3 regions of the Arthrobacter sp. SLBN-122 genome follow, and region 3 is predicted to be linked to each of the others. Evidence: riboswitches for the same ligand, from Rfam matches in the RefSeq annotation. Region 3 holds a riboswitch; each other region holds the start of a gene.
What was found. Region 3 has a riboswitch for glycine ahead of FBY36_RS03955 (APC family permease). Riboswitches for the same ligand answer to the same signal wherever they lie in the genome.
Positions count from the first base shown of each region.

Region 1: it holds a riboswitch for glycine, as region 3 does, so the genes downstream of both, gcvP (aminomethyl-transferring glycine dehydrogenase) here and FBY36_RS03955 (APC family permease) in region 3, are expected to answer to the same signal.
Region 2: it holds a riboswitch for glycine, as region 3 does, so the genes downstream of both, cycA (D-serine/D-alanine/glycine transporter) here and FBY36_RS03955 (APC family permease) in region 3, are expected to answer to the same signal.

Region 1 is NZ_VFMS01000001.1:2,780,913-2,785,451, reverse strand. It holds gene gcvT (glycine cleavage system aminomethyltransferase GcvT) at 1-116, opposite strand, end outside; gene gcvP (aminomethyl-transferring glycine dehydrogenase) at 129-2,987, opposite strand; glycine riboswitch at 3,174-3,271, opposite strand; gene FBY36_RS12990 (TetR/AcrR family transcriptional regulator) at 3,366-3,902, opposite strand; gene FBY36_RS12985 (MFS transporter) at 3,988-4,539, shown strand, end outside.
Region 2 is NZ_VFMS01000001.1:2,402,789-2,407,327, forward strand. It holds gene gcvP (aminomethyl-transferring glycine dehydrogenase) at 1-878, opposite strand, end outside; glycine riboswitch at 1,039-1,138, opposite strand; glycine riboswitch at 1,429-1,527, shown strand; glycine riboswitch at 1,528-1,622, shown strand; gene cycA (D-serine/D-alanine/glycine transporter) at 1,673-3,214, shown strand; gene FBY36_RS11235 (hypothetical protein) at 3,390-4,190, shown strand; gene FBY36_RS11240 (LamB/YcsF family protein) at 4,174-4,539, shown strand, end outside.
Region 3 is NZ_VFMS01000001.1:842,480-847,018, reverse strand. It holds gene idi (isopentenyl-diphosphate Delta-isomerase) at 1-221, shown strand, start outside; gene FBY36_RS03960 (acetamidase/formamidase family protein) at 624-1,631, opposite strand; gene FBY36_RS03955 (APC family permease) at 1,634-3,064, opposite strand; glycine riboswitch at 3,120-3,224, opposite strand; gene FBY36_RS03950 (alpha-hydroxy acid oxidase) at 3,467-4,539, opposite strand, start outside.

The DNA of each region.
Region 1 (4,539 bases), 1.9 Mb from region 3:
TGGTGCTCGGCAAGTTCAGAGCTGTACTTGAGCGGCATCTGCCAGCCGCCGAAGTCCGTAAAGGATGCGCCGAGCTTTTTGTGCTCGTCGTAAAGCGCGGTGTATTTCTCGGTCATTGGTGCCGGTCCTTAGTTTTCGAAGTCTTCCAGCGGCGGGCAGGAGCAGATCAGGTTCCGGTCGCCGGCGGCGCCGTCGATCCTGCCCACTGGCGGGAAGTACTTGTCCTGCTTGTGGTGGGCAGGGAAGGCGGCCTGCTCACGGGGGTACGCGCGGTCCCAGTCAGAGCTGACGACGGCGGCCGCCGTGTGGGGTGCGCGGCGTAAGGGTGAGTCCGCCACGGCAAAGTCGCCGTTGGCTACCTGGTCGATTTCCTTGCGGATGCTGACCATGGCCTCGATGAAGCGGTCGATCTCCGCCAGGTCCTCGGACTCGGTGGGCTCCACCATCAGGGTGCCCGCCACCGGGAACGAAAGGGTAGGGGCGTGGAAGCCGAAGTCGATCAGCCGCTTGGCCACATCCTCCGCGGTAACGCCGGTCTTCGCCGTGAGTTCGCGCAGGTCAAGGATGCATTCGTGGGCCACCAATCCGCCCTCTCCCGTGTACAGAACCGGGAAGTATTCGTTCAGGCGGGAGGCGACGTAGTTCGCTGCCAGCAGCGCGGACTTGGTGGCCTCGGTCAGGCCCTCGCCGCCCATCAACTTCACGTAGGCCCAGGAAATGGGCAGCACGCCCGCCGAGCCGAACCGGGACGCGGAAATCGCAACTCCATGCCCGTCCTCGTGGGCGGCCTTGTTCGCATCGCCGGGCATGAACGGGGCCAGGTGGGCCTTGGCGGCAACCGGTCCGACGCCGGGGCCGCCGCCGCCGTGCGGGATGCAGAAGGTCTTGTGCAGGTTCAGGTGCGACACGTCGCCGCCGAACTGGCCCGGCTGCGCAAGCCCCACGAGGGCGTTCAGGTTGGCCCCGTCGATGTAGACCTGGCCGCCTGCAGCATGCACGGCATCGCAGACCTCACGGACGTCCCCGTCATACACCCCGTGGGTGGACGGGTAGGTGATCATGATGCAGGACAGGACATCCTTGTGGGCCTCGATCTTGGCTGTGAGGTCATCGTGGTCGATCGTCCCGTCAGCGGCGGTGGCGACAACGACCACCTTCATTCCCGCGAGCACGGCGGACGCGGCGTTGGTGCCGTGTGCCGAGGCGGGAATCAGGCAGATGTTGCGCTGCTGGTCGCCGCGGGAGTGGTGGTAGCCGCGGATGGCCAGCAGGCCTGCGAGCTCGCCTTGGGAGCCGGCGTTGGGCTGGATGGACACCTGGTCGTAGCCGGTGATCGTGGTCAGGTCCGCCTCAAGGTCGGCAATGAGTTCACGCCAGCCTTCAGTCTGGGAGTCCGGGGCGAACGGGTGGATGGAAGCGAACTCCGGCCAGGAGATGGCCTCCATCTCCGCGGTGGCGTTCAGCTTCATGGTGCACGAGCCCAGCGGGATCATGGTGCGGTCCAGCGCCAAGTCCCGATCGGACAGGCGGCGGATGTAACGCAGCAGCTGGGTTTCGGACCGGTGGGTGTTGAACACAGGGTGCTGCAGGAAGTCGGAGGAACGCTCGACGGCGGCCTCCAGACCGAAGCCCTGGTCCTCACCCTGGTCGTCGGCAACCTTGGCGCCAAAGACATCGGCCACCTGGGCGACAATGGCCGGGGTCGTGGTTTCATCGAGGGCGATGCCGACGGTATCGGCGTCGACGCTGCGCAGGTTGATGCCCCGCGCCTCGGCGTCGGCAATGATGCCGGCAGCCCGTCCGGGCACCCGGACGGTCAGGGTGTCGAAAAAGCTCTTGTGCAGAACGTCAACGCCGGCAGCGGCAAGCGAGGCCGCCAGGGCACGGGCGTGGCCATGCGCCGTTTCGGCGATCGCCTTCAGTCCGTCCGGGCCGTGATACACCGCATAGAAGGAGGACACGATGGCCAAGAGCGCCTGGGCGGTGCAGATGTTGGACGTGGCCTTCTCGCGGCGGATGTGCTGCTCGCGGGTCTGCAGGGCCAGACGGTAGGCGGGAACGCCGGCGTCGTCCTTGGACACGCCCACCAGGCGGCCGGGAAGCGAGCGCTCCAGGCCCTTGCGGACAGCCATGTAGGCAGCGTGCGGGCCGCCGAAGAACAGCGGAACACCAAAGCGCTGGGCTGAGCCGACCGCGATGTCCGCGCCCTGCTCGCCCGGCGGGGTAATGAGCGTAAGTGCCAGCAGGTCCGCGGCCACGGTAACCAGCGCGCCACGCTCCTTCGCAGCGGCGATGACGGCGGACTGGTCCCAGACCCGGCCGGAAGCGCCGGGCTGCTGCAGCACCACGCCGTTGATGTCACCGTCGGGCAGGCCCTTGGAGAGATCGGCCACCTCCACCTCGAAGCCGAGCGCTTCTGCACGGCCCTTGACGATGGCGATGGTCTGCGGGAGCACGTCGATGTCCAGGACGGTCTTGCCGTCGGCCGCGGGCTTGGCCTTGTTGGCGCGGCGCATCAGCAGCACGGCCTCAGCCACCGCGGTTGCTTCGTCGAGCAGCGATGCGTTGGCAATGGGCAGCCCGACGAGGTCCTGCACCATGGTCTGGAAGTTCAGCAGGGCCTCAAGCCGGCCCTGGGAAATCTCGGGCTGGTAAGGGGTGTAGGCGGTGTACCAGGCCGGGGACTCGAGGATGTTGCGGCGGATCACCGGCGGAGTCACGGTATCGGAGTAGCCCTGGCCGATCAGCTGCACGGCCGTCTTGTTCTTCGCGGCCAGCTTCCGCAGCTCGGTGAGGACTTCAACCTCACTGAGGGCGTCCTGCAGGCGAAGCGCGGTGTCCTGGCGGATGACCTTGGGAACGGCCGTATCAACCAGGGAGTCGACCGAGTCGTAGCCTACGGCTTTGAGCATGGTGTCGACGTCGGCCTGGCGGCGCGCGCCGATATGGCGGTCTACGAAAGTGGTGGAGGCTGGGGTAACCGACACGAAGGAACTCCATTTACTCAGGCGGCGAAGGGTACGCCACAGCTATTCGGGTCCCTCCCCGCTCTGTATTGGACCTGAGAGTTTCCGCGTTGCCTGCCTGGACAGGACCCGCTTGCACCGTCGGTGAGCACAACAGTCCTTGCATTCCCAAAGGGTGGTGGACTGCCTGCTGCTTTCCAGAGGTGCCTCGCCGCGGCGGTACAGGGGCCTGCGAGATTCCTGGGGAGGATTTGCTCCAACGGCGCCTGCCTGTACTTCCGGCAGAACTCTCCCGCCGCAGATCAAAGGCTATTCATTTGTCGAACCATGAAGGCCGGTGACAGCCCTCACAACTCTCTATTGTCCTACGCCGCAGCCCCTCGCGGCAAATGACCGGAACTACCTCCGGAGCCGCTCCAAAGCGGCCAGGAGTTCCTCCACGTCGGCGGCCGCTCCCCCTGCCGGGGCGGGGGCAACGGACAGCATGGCGTTGAAGTACAGGCCGTCCCCCATGTAGAGGACTGCCTTGGCCAGGCCCGGCCCAACGTCGGCAGCTATCTCGTCCAGCCAGCGCTGCTGGATGGCCGCGAACCGGCGCCTTGTCTCTTCGTGGGCCACCTCTGCAAGCCGGGTGGCGGCCACGATGGCGCGGTCCAGCCGAGTATCGGCCCAGACGGAGGAACGGATGAAGTATGCCGCGGCGCCTTCAGCGGCAGCAGCCATCGCGTCGGCGTCTTCCCGGGCGAGGCCCTCCAGCCGGTCAAGCAGCACGGCGATGAGCGCTTCCTTGTTGGGAAAGTGGTAAAGGAGGCCGCCTTTGGACACCCCCGCCTTGCGGGCCACGGCATCAAGGGTGGCCGCGCGCTCCCCCACTTCGATCAGCAGGGACTCGAAGGCGTCAAGGACCGCGTCACGGGCAACAGGCTTTCGGGGCATGCCTTCCATCATGCCTTCCACCAGGCAGGAAAACGGAAATTCCTACCATTCCAAACTATACCGTCTGGACGGTATAGTTATTCCCATGACCGCTTCCATCAAGAGTTCCGCGTCCCCGCAGGCGCCCAGCACCTCCACTCGCTCCCCGTGGCGGGACTGGCTGGCGCTGGGGCTGCTGATGTTCCCGGTACTGCTGGTGGCGGTGGACAACACGGCGCTGACGTTCGCACTGCCCGCCATCGCACGCGCCTTGGAACCCAGCGGCGTGCAGCTGCTGTGGATCGTTGACGCCTACCCACTGGTACTCGCCGGGCTGCTGGTATCGATGGGTAGCCTGGGCGATCGGATCGGGCGGCGGAGGCTGCTGATCCTTGGCAGCATCGGCTTCGCCGGACTGTCCGTTGCCACCGCTTTTGCACCGGCGCCGGAGTGGCTTATCGCCGGCCGCGCCGCCCTGGGGTTCTTCGGGGCCATGCTGATGCCTTCCACGCTGTCGCTGATCCGCAACATCTTCCCGGAGCCCAACCGCCGGAGGCTGGCCGTGGCCATCTGGGCTGCCGGCTTCTCCGGCGGCGCGGCGCTGGGTCCGATCGTCGGCGGATGGCTGGTGGAGCACTTCTGGTGGGGCGCCGTCTTC
Region 2 (4,539 bases), 1.6 Mb from region 3:
TCCATGCCCTTGCGGACAGCCATGTAAGCGGCGTGCGGCCCCCCAAAGAACAACGGCACGCCAAAACGCTGGGTGGAACCGACGGCGATGTCGGCGCCCTGCTCGCCCGGAGGGGTGATGAGGGTGAGGGCCAAAAGGTCCGCGGCCACGGTCACCAGCGCACCGCGGTCCTTGGCCTCGGCGATGACGGCGGACTGGTCCCAGACCCGGCCGGAGACACCGGGCTGCTGCAGCACCACCCCGTTGATGGCACCGTCAGGCAGTCCCTTGGACAATTCGGCGATTTCCACCTCGAAGCCGAGCGCCTCCGCACGGCCCAGCACGATGGCGATGGTCTGGGGGAGGCAATCGGCGTCGAGCACCGTCCTGCCGTCCTTGGCATCCTTGTTCTTGTTGGCCCTGCGCATCAGCAGCACGGCCTCAGCCACCGCCGTCGCCTCGTCGAGGAGGGAGGCGTTTGCCACGGGGAGGGCTGTCAGGTCCTGCACCATGGTCTGGAAGTTCAGCAGCGCCTCCAGCCGGCCCTGGGAAATCTCCGGCTGGTACGGGGTGTAAGCGGTGTACCAGGCCGGGGATTCAAGGATGTTGCGGCGGATCACCGGAGGCGTGACGGTGTCGTAGTAGCCCTGGCCGATCAGCTGGACCGCGGTCTTGTTCCGGCCGGCGATCCGGCGGAGTTCGGCCAGGACCTCCACCTCGCTGAGGGCGTCGGTCAGCCTGAGGGCAGTGTCCTGACGGATGGATGCGGGGACAGCCATGTCAACGAGGCCATCCACGCTGTCATAGCCCACGGCCTTGAGCATGGTGTCGACGTCGGCTTGGCGGCGCGCGCCGATATGGCGGTCAACAAACGATGTTGGATGCGGATGAATCGTCATGAGGAACTCCAGTTCTGGCCGGCCGAAGGTGGCACGGCGTGGGATGGGTTCCTCCCCGCTCTGTATTGGACCTGAGAGATTCCGCGTTGCCTGCTCTTGGCAGGGGGCCGCTTGCACCGTCGGTGAACCAGGCAGAAGCCCGGTTGCTTTCCAGAGTCGCCTCGCCATGACGGTACGTGGGCCTGAGAGATTCCTGGGGAGGATTTGCTCCTACGGCGCCTGCCCGGTGTTTCGCGGGAGGACTCTCCCGTCACAGCTCGAAAGGCTTATTAAAATGTGGGTGATTCGGCTCACAAGGTATCGGGATTAGCTGCCGGTGGCAAATCGGACGGCTGCCACAGGCGGATGCATCCGGCCCGTGACGCCCTTCTGTCCCGCTTGTGTCGGAGCAGGTTTGACTTTCGATGGTGACGGACACCACACTGAACCCCGGGATTGGCACCGCCGGTGGCCGGCTCAACGTATCCGGAGCGGCCCACCAGCCGGCGTCCATCCCAATGCATGACCCGCCGCGGCCCCCAGGGCTGCGGCTTCCAACTGAACACGCCTTCGACCTGCGGCGGGAGAGCCCTGCCCGGTACATTCAGCAGGCGCCGTAGGAGCAAACCCTCCCCAGGAAACTCTCAGGCCCACGTACCGCCGCGGACAGGCAACTCTGGAAAGCAGCCAGGCAAGTCCTGGCTCACCGACGGTGCAAGCGGCATGGGCTGCGGAAACTCTCAGGTTCACTACAGAGCGGGGAGGAATCAAATCTTTTGCGGTACCCAAGTGCCGCTTTATCGATGGAGTTCCTCATGGCGATTCATCCCCCCACGTCCAACGGCGAACCTGCGCGCAACGAAGCCGTAAACACGCCCGCCCGCAGCGAGCCACCCCACCTTGAACGGCAGCTCAGCAACCGCCACATCCAGCTCATCGCCATCGGCGGAGCGATCGGCACCGGCCTCTTCATGGGCTCCGGCAAGACCATCTCCGCCGCCGGCCCCTCCGTGATCTTCGTGTACATGATCATCGGCTTCATGCTCTTCTTCGTCATGCGGGCCATGGGCGAACTGCTGTTGAGCAACCTGAACTACAAGTCCTTCAGTGACTTTGCCGCCGACCTCCTGGGGCCGTGGGCCGGCTTCTTCACCGGCTGGACCTACTGGTTCTGCTGGGTGATCACCGGAATCGCGGACGTGATCGCGATTGCCGGCTACTCCAAGGAGCTCTGGCCGGGGCTTCCGCTGTGGATCCCGGGCCTGGCCACGGTGGGCATCCTGCTCCTGCTGAACCTCGCCACTGTCAAGGCTTTCGGCGAGACCGAGTTCTGGTTCGCCCTCATCAAGATCATCGCCATCGCTGCCCTCATCATCGTGGGCCTCTTCATGATTTTCACCGGGTTCCAGAGCGACGCGGGCACGGCAAGCTTCACCAACCTGTGGAGCCATGGCGGGTTCTTCCCCAACGAGTTCATGGGCTTCGTGGCCGGATTCCAGATCGCCGTGTTCGCCTTCGTGGGCATTGAGCTGGTGGGCACCACGGCAGCCGAGGCCAAGAACCCCGAGCGCACGCTGCCCAAGGCCATCAACGCCATCCCTGTCCGCGTGCTGCTGTTCTACGTCGGCGCGCTGGTCATCCTGATGGCGGTCACCCCGTGGACCCAGTTCGCCGCGGGCCACAGCCCCTTCATCGGCATGTTCTCCCTGGCCGGCCTCGGCGCCGCGGCCACAGTGGTCAACCTGGTGGTCCTCACCTCGGCCATGTCCTCCGCGAACTCCGGCATCTACTCCACCTCCCGCATGGTCTTCGGACTGGCCCAGGAAGGCGACGCCCCCGGCATGTTCGGCCGCCTGTCCACGAGGAAGGTGCCCAGCAACGCGCTGTTCCTGTCCTGCGTCCTGCTGCTGTCCGGCGTCGTACTCATGTATGCCGGCCAGGACGTTGGCAAGGCCTTCGAAATGGTGACCACCGTGTCCGCCGTCTGCTTCGTCTTCGTCTGGTCGATCATCCTGGCCAGCTACATCTCCTTCCGCCGCCGCCGGCCGCATCTGCACGCGGCGTCCAAGTTCAAGATGCCCGGTGGCATCCCCGCCGTGTGGGTGGTTTACGTGTTCTTCGCCTTCGTCCTGTGGGCCCTGACCACCCAGCCCGACACCCTCGTTGCACTGCTGGTGACCCCCATCTGGTTTGTCGTCCTTGGCGTGGCGTGGGCCATCCTGCGGCGCCGTCCCGCCCACCTGGCCCGCTTCGAGGTCTTCCAGGCTGAACTTCGGGCCGACCAGGCTGCCGCCGGGCACAACGGCGGCGTGGATTCCGGCGCGGCAGGGCATGATGTCCAGGAGGCCAGGAAGTAACGGCCGTCGGCGGGTTGCGGCGCAGGCGCTTGGCTTCAGTTGCCGAATCCTGCCGCCGCAGCCCGCCAGTCGTGAGCTGCAGACCGAAAAGTTCAGCATGCTTAGTGTTTGTCCACATAGGATGGAAAGAGCACGGCAGCCTACCCGCTGCAGGTCGATTTGAATGAAGGTGACCATGGCCCGGCGCAGCAACCCCGCAGTACGTATCGCACAGGAAACCGCCCACAGTGCAATGTTCGATTCCGAGGGCAAGCCAAAGCCCGGGGTCCACAACATGCTCCTGAAGGCGGTACAGATTCAGCGGCCCCTGGTGGTTGGCTACATCCGCCGGCTCCAGAAGAAGCATCCACGGGCCACCGCTGCCCAGCTGGCGGACATCGCAGAGCGCGACTACCTGCGTGCGGTCGCCGGCGGGGGTGCCTTGGTGGGTGCAACCGCCGTCGTCCCCGGTGTTGGAACCGTGGCGTCGCTGGGACTTTCCGCCGCCGCCACCGTCGGTTTCCTGGAAGCAACGGCCCTCTACGCCACCTCGCTGGCTGAACTCCACGGCATTCGCCTCACCAATCCGGAGAAGGCCGGCACCATGGTCATGGCCATCATGCTTGGCGAGGAGGGGACCGCCCTGCTGGGCACGCTCAGCGGCCAGGCATCCGGCGGCCCCAACAACACGTGGGGCAATGCACTCTCGAAGTCCATGGTGGTGCCCGGGTTCGGCAGCGTCCGGAAGCGGATCCAGCATGCCTTCCTCAAAAACCTGCTTAAGCGCCAGGGAACTGCGCTGTTCGGCAGGGCCCTCCCGTTCGGAATAGGTGCCGTGGTGGGTGGAGCCGGTAACCTCGTGATGGGCCGTGCGGTGGCCAAGAATGCCCGGGAAGCGTTCGGGCCAATGCCGGACACCATTCCCGGGGAGCTGACTGCCGCCGCCGGGCCGGACAACCTGACGCTGGAAGGCAACACATTTGGATCTCAACGCTGACGTAGGCCAATCATTCGGCCCCTGGACCACCGGCGGTGATCCGGCGATGTTCCAGCTGGCCACCAGCGTCAACGTAGCCTGTGGCCTCCACGCTGGCGACCCCGTCACCATGCTGGACAGCTGCAGGGCGGCATACGAACTTGATGTCACCGTCGGTGCGCACCTGGGCTACCGGGACCTGGCCGGCTATGGGCAGCGCTCGCTGGGGATGAGCTTCGATGAACTTTTCGGCGACGTGCTGTACCAGCTGGGGGCGCTCGACGGCGTCGCGCACGCCGTGGGTGCCTCCGTGGACTACGTGAAGCTGCACGGAGCGCTGTACGGCACCACAATTCATGACGCCGAGCAG
Region 3 (4,539 bases):
ACCGGGCGGTGGATGCCTCCGGCGTGGTGGAGAACGAGATCTGTCCGGTCTTCACCGCCCGTGCCGCCTCCCCACTGGCTCCCCGTGCCGACGAGGTGGTGGAGTGGCAGTGGACCGATCCGGCGCTGATCACCGCCGCCGTGGCCGCTACGCCCTGGGCCTTCAGCCCATGGCTGACCCTTCAGCTGCCGCTGCTCTACCCGGACCGGTTCAGCTCGTAGCGGGCGCGCAAGCGCTGCCTTACTCGACAGTTAGAGGGGCCGGCGGCTTTTTCGGATCGACGCTGATCCGTGCCTCCGCCGCAGGCCCCTGGCCTGCTGGGGAAGGTGGATTGGTTGCCTGGCGGCGCCATTGCTTAGCGCCGCCAGGCGTCTGAGACCATCGGTTTGATCCGACGCAGGCGCGGTCGACTGGGACCCAGTACCCAGGTGCATCAAGGATGCGCTCCCGTCCTTCACGCATCACTTTGGCGGGAATACCTCAAGGATGTGCCCGGATTCGGTCAAGAATGCATCAAGGTCGGCGCAGATTTCGCAGGCCGCGCTTATATGTGTTGCCGCCCGACGAAAAAGGAGCGCTGCCCGCCTGAATCCAGGCCCGCAGCGCTCCTCCAGTAATACCGGCTACCGCGACCTGTAGTCCTCAGCTGCCTTCCGCAGGCGGCTGTGGGCGCCGCCGTACGCCTGGGCGCCCTGCAGCGTCCACTTGGGCAGCTTCGCCACCATCGTGTAATTCGGGTCGCAGACATTCGCTGCCGGGGCCAGGCCCATCTGGCTGACCAGCTGGTAGGAGTCCAGCAGGTCCATGCCGGTCAGGTCCGAGGTCCACGCAATGAGGTCCTTCTGGCTGATCCGGTACGCATCCTCAAGCGGGCGGGTGGACCCCGTGCTCATGATGTACTCGTCGTTCTCCAGCCGCGGCCAGGCAGCGGCGCCCTCCTTGATCAGGTCCACTGCGATCACCGAGTTCATCGCCGATTCCAGGCCGGTTCCGCACACTTCGCCCTCACCCTGGCGGGCATGGCCGTCGCCGAGGGACAGCATGGCTCCCGCAACGTTGACCGGCAGGTACAGCGTGGTGCCGGCGCGGGCTTCCGGAGTGTCCATGTTCCCGCCGTGCGTGGACGGCGTCATGACCAGGCGCACCTCCCCACCGGCGGGAGCCACGCCTACTGTCCCGTGCATCGGGTCCAGCGGCAGTTGCAGCCGGAAGTCCGAGTTCCGTGCCCGGAACGTGGCGCTCCAGCTCTCCAGGTCAATGTCGTAGAACCAGACGCGCTCCTCCAGCGGCTCGTTCAACGTCGCCGTTTCATGGGTGGCCGCCAGGGCGCCGAACCGGGGGAGTACGCAGGACACGGCGTACTTCCTGGCCGGCACGATCGACACGAAATGCACTGCCAGCATGTCGCCGGGTTCCGCGCCCTCCACCTCGATGGGACCGGAGACCGGGTTCATCTCGTTGAAGGGCACCACGTCGCTGGGGAGCTGGTCCGGGGAGGTGACCCGGCCGCCGAAGCAATCCTCGGTGCTGACCTCCACGATGTCACCCGGGCGGATGCTGACCATCCGCTCCCGGCCGCCGAACACGTAGGAGTATTCGCCCGGCTGTGGTGCCAGTTTGTGAACAACCATCTCTACTTGACCTCCACTGCTTCAGGTTCCCCTGCCGCCGTCGTAACCGGTACTTCCCTGCCGCCCATCCGCCCAGTCTTGTACAGGACTGCGGCGACGGCGATCCCTACCACCAGCCACAACAGGCCGAGCAGCTGGGCACCCGTACGCGCGTTGTAGATCACCGACGCCAGGATCAGGACCCCCGCCAGGGGAAAGACGAGGTGGACGAACCAGCGGCGGGACTTCAGCTTGAAGATGAACCACCAGATGACTGCGACATTGAGGACCAGGAAGGCGGTGAGCGCTCCGAAGTTCACCAGTGCCGAGATGGCCACCAGCCCGTCGGGCAGGATGGTGAGGTAGATGCCGAGCACCAGCGAGATGATCGCGACGACGAAGGTTGCGTTGACAGGGACGCGGTGCTTTGCGCTGATCTTGCTCAGGAAACGGGGCAGCTGCCGGTCCCGGGCCATCGCGAACAGGAGGCGGGACGTGGCCGCCTGGGCCACCAGTGCGTTGGCGAAGCCCCAAGCGACGGCGGTTGCCGCCGCAGTGAGGACGAACATGAAGGGGCCACCGGCGTTGGCTGCCGCCTCATAGAAGGCGGTTCCGGCGGGGTCGCCGTTCTCGAGGAGGCCTGCGGGGTCCTCGACGAGCATGGAAGCAACCCAGGTCTGGACCACGAACAGCACACCCACCATGGCAAGCGCGGCGATCATGGACCGGCCCAGGGACTTGCTGCTGCCGCTGTTTTCCTCCGCCAGCGTGGAAATCCCGTCGAAGCCGAGGAAAGACAGTACAGCGATCGACGCCGCGCCAAAGAGCAACGGGAGCGAGAAGGTGCTGGAGTTGAAGAAGGCGTCAAAGCTGAAACCGCGGCCCTTGCCCTGGGCCAAAGCCACAAGGCCGACGACCAGGAAGATGGCCAGTACCACGAGTTCCAGGACCAGCATGATCTTGTTGACCTTGGCGGTGAACTGGATGCCCATGTAGTTGATCACCGTGTTCAGCACGACGAAGGCCACCAGCCATACCCACACGGGCAGGTCGGGGATGATGCCGTTCATGGCGATGGCTGCAGCTAAGTACAGCAGGCAGGGGATGAGGAGGTAATCGAGCAGGATCATCCAGCCGGCCACGAAGCCGACCGGCTTTCCGATGCCACGGCCGACATACGTGTAGACGGAGCCCGACATGGGGAACGCCTGGGCCATCTGGGCATACGAATTGGCCGAAAACATCATGGCGAAGAGGGCCACGATGTAGGCAAGCGGGGCCATTCCGCCGGAGTCGTGGAAGACGCCGCCGAAAATGGCGAACGGGGCGATGGGGACCATGAAGATCAATCCGTAGATCATCAGGTCACTGAAGGTGAGTGTCCTTTTCAGTTCCTGGGTGTACCCAAACTGTTCAATGCCAGGTGATGCCGTCCCGGCAGGTGTGGTGGACATAGAGAATCTCCAAGGGTGTGGAGGGCGCGGGGGAGCGCCGGAATATGTTGGGTGTCCTCCCCGCTCTGTTTTTTTGGCCTGAGAGATTCCCGGAACAGGTTCCGGTTGCACCGTCGGCGAGTCATCCAGCTGAACTGGGACTCTTTCCAGAGTTGCCTAACCATGGCGGTGCGGGGCCTGAGAGATTCCTGGGGAGGATTTGCTCCTACGGCGCTTTCCGCGGGTTGATGTTCCGGAAAGCTCTCCCGCCATGCGTCAAGGGCGGTAATTCGTTGTGACCTGAGTAACATATCCTATAGGAAACGCTAAGGCAACATACGATTCCGACTCCCCCTCAGAAGGATCCGGGACGCCGAACTGCCCGCCCCTCAGGTGAGAGACGGGCAGTTTGTCGTGCCGGTTTTAGACGAGCAGGCTCTCCGGTAAGGAGGCTGGGCTCGTCTTCGCGAAGATGCTGCTGTTCAGGTCGGCGACCGAAGCCTTGCCGACAAATCCCATGGCCCCCTTGAACTCCTCCTGGAGGATGCCGAATACCCGGTCCACCGCCGGTTCCCCGCCAGTGGCTAGGGCGTAGGCGAACGGACGTCCGGCAAGTACAGCTTTGGCGCCCAGCGCCACTGCCTTGACCATGTCGTGGCCACGCCGCACGCCGCCGTCGAGATAAATCTCCGCCCGTCCGCCCACTGCCTCAACAATGGACGGCAGCACGTCGATGGTGGCGGGCTGGGAGTCGAACTGCCGGCCGCCGTGGTTGGAGACGAAAATGCCGTCCGCCCCCTCATCCACCGCCCGGGCTGCGTCCTCGGCGTCCATGATGCCCTTGATCACCAGGTTCCCCTTCCACTCGGAGCGCAGCCTGGCGAAGTCCTCCCAGCTGGCGCCCGGGTTCTTGTTGGACGCCATCCAGTTGTTCATCTCGTCCATGCGCAGCGGGCGGCCGTTGATCTGGTAGTTCCCGTACGTCATCTTCCGGCCGGTTAGCCACCGCCACAGCCAGACGGGGCGGGTGGCGGCATTGAAGTAGTCCGCGACCGGCGGGCGCGGCGGCATGGACAGGCCATGGTGCAGGTCCCGCTCCCGCTTGCTGGAAGACCCCACATCGCCTGCCACCACCAGCGTCTCAACCCCCACAGCACGTGCCCGGTTGATGTAGCTGGCAGTTTCCGCCGGATCCTTCCAGAACGCGATCTGCGCCCACAGATTGTTCGGCGCCACCTTGGCCACCTCTTCGAGTGAGCAGCCGGCCCAGGCGCTGTGGATGAAGATCGACCCTGCCCTGACCGCGGCCCTGGCGACGGCAGGATCCGAACCCGGGTGGAAGATGGTGAGCATTCCCATGGGTGCCACCATCAGGGGCATCGCCAGGGAATGGCCCAGCACGGTGGTGGACGTGTTCAGACCCCGCAGGTCCACCATGGACCGCTGGCGAAGCATCAGGGCATCGAAACGGTCTTCATTGGCGCGCATGGTGGTTT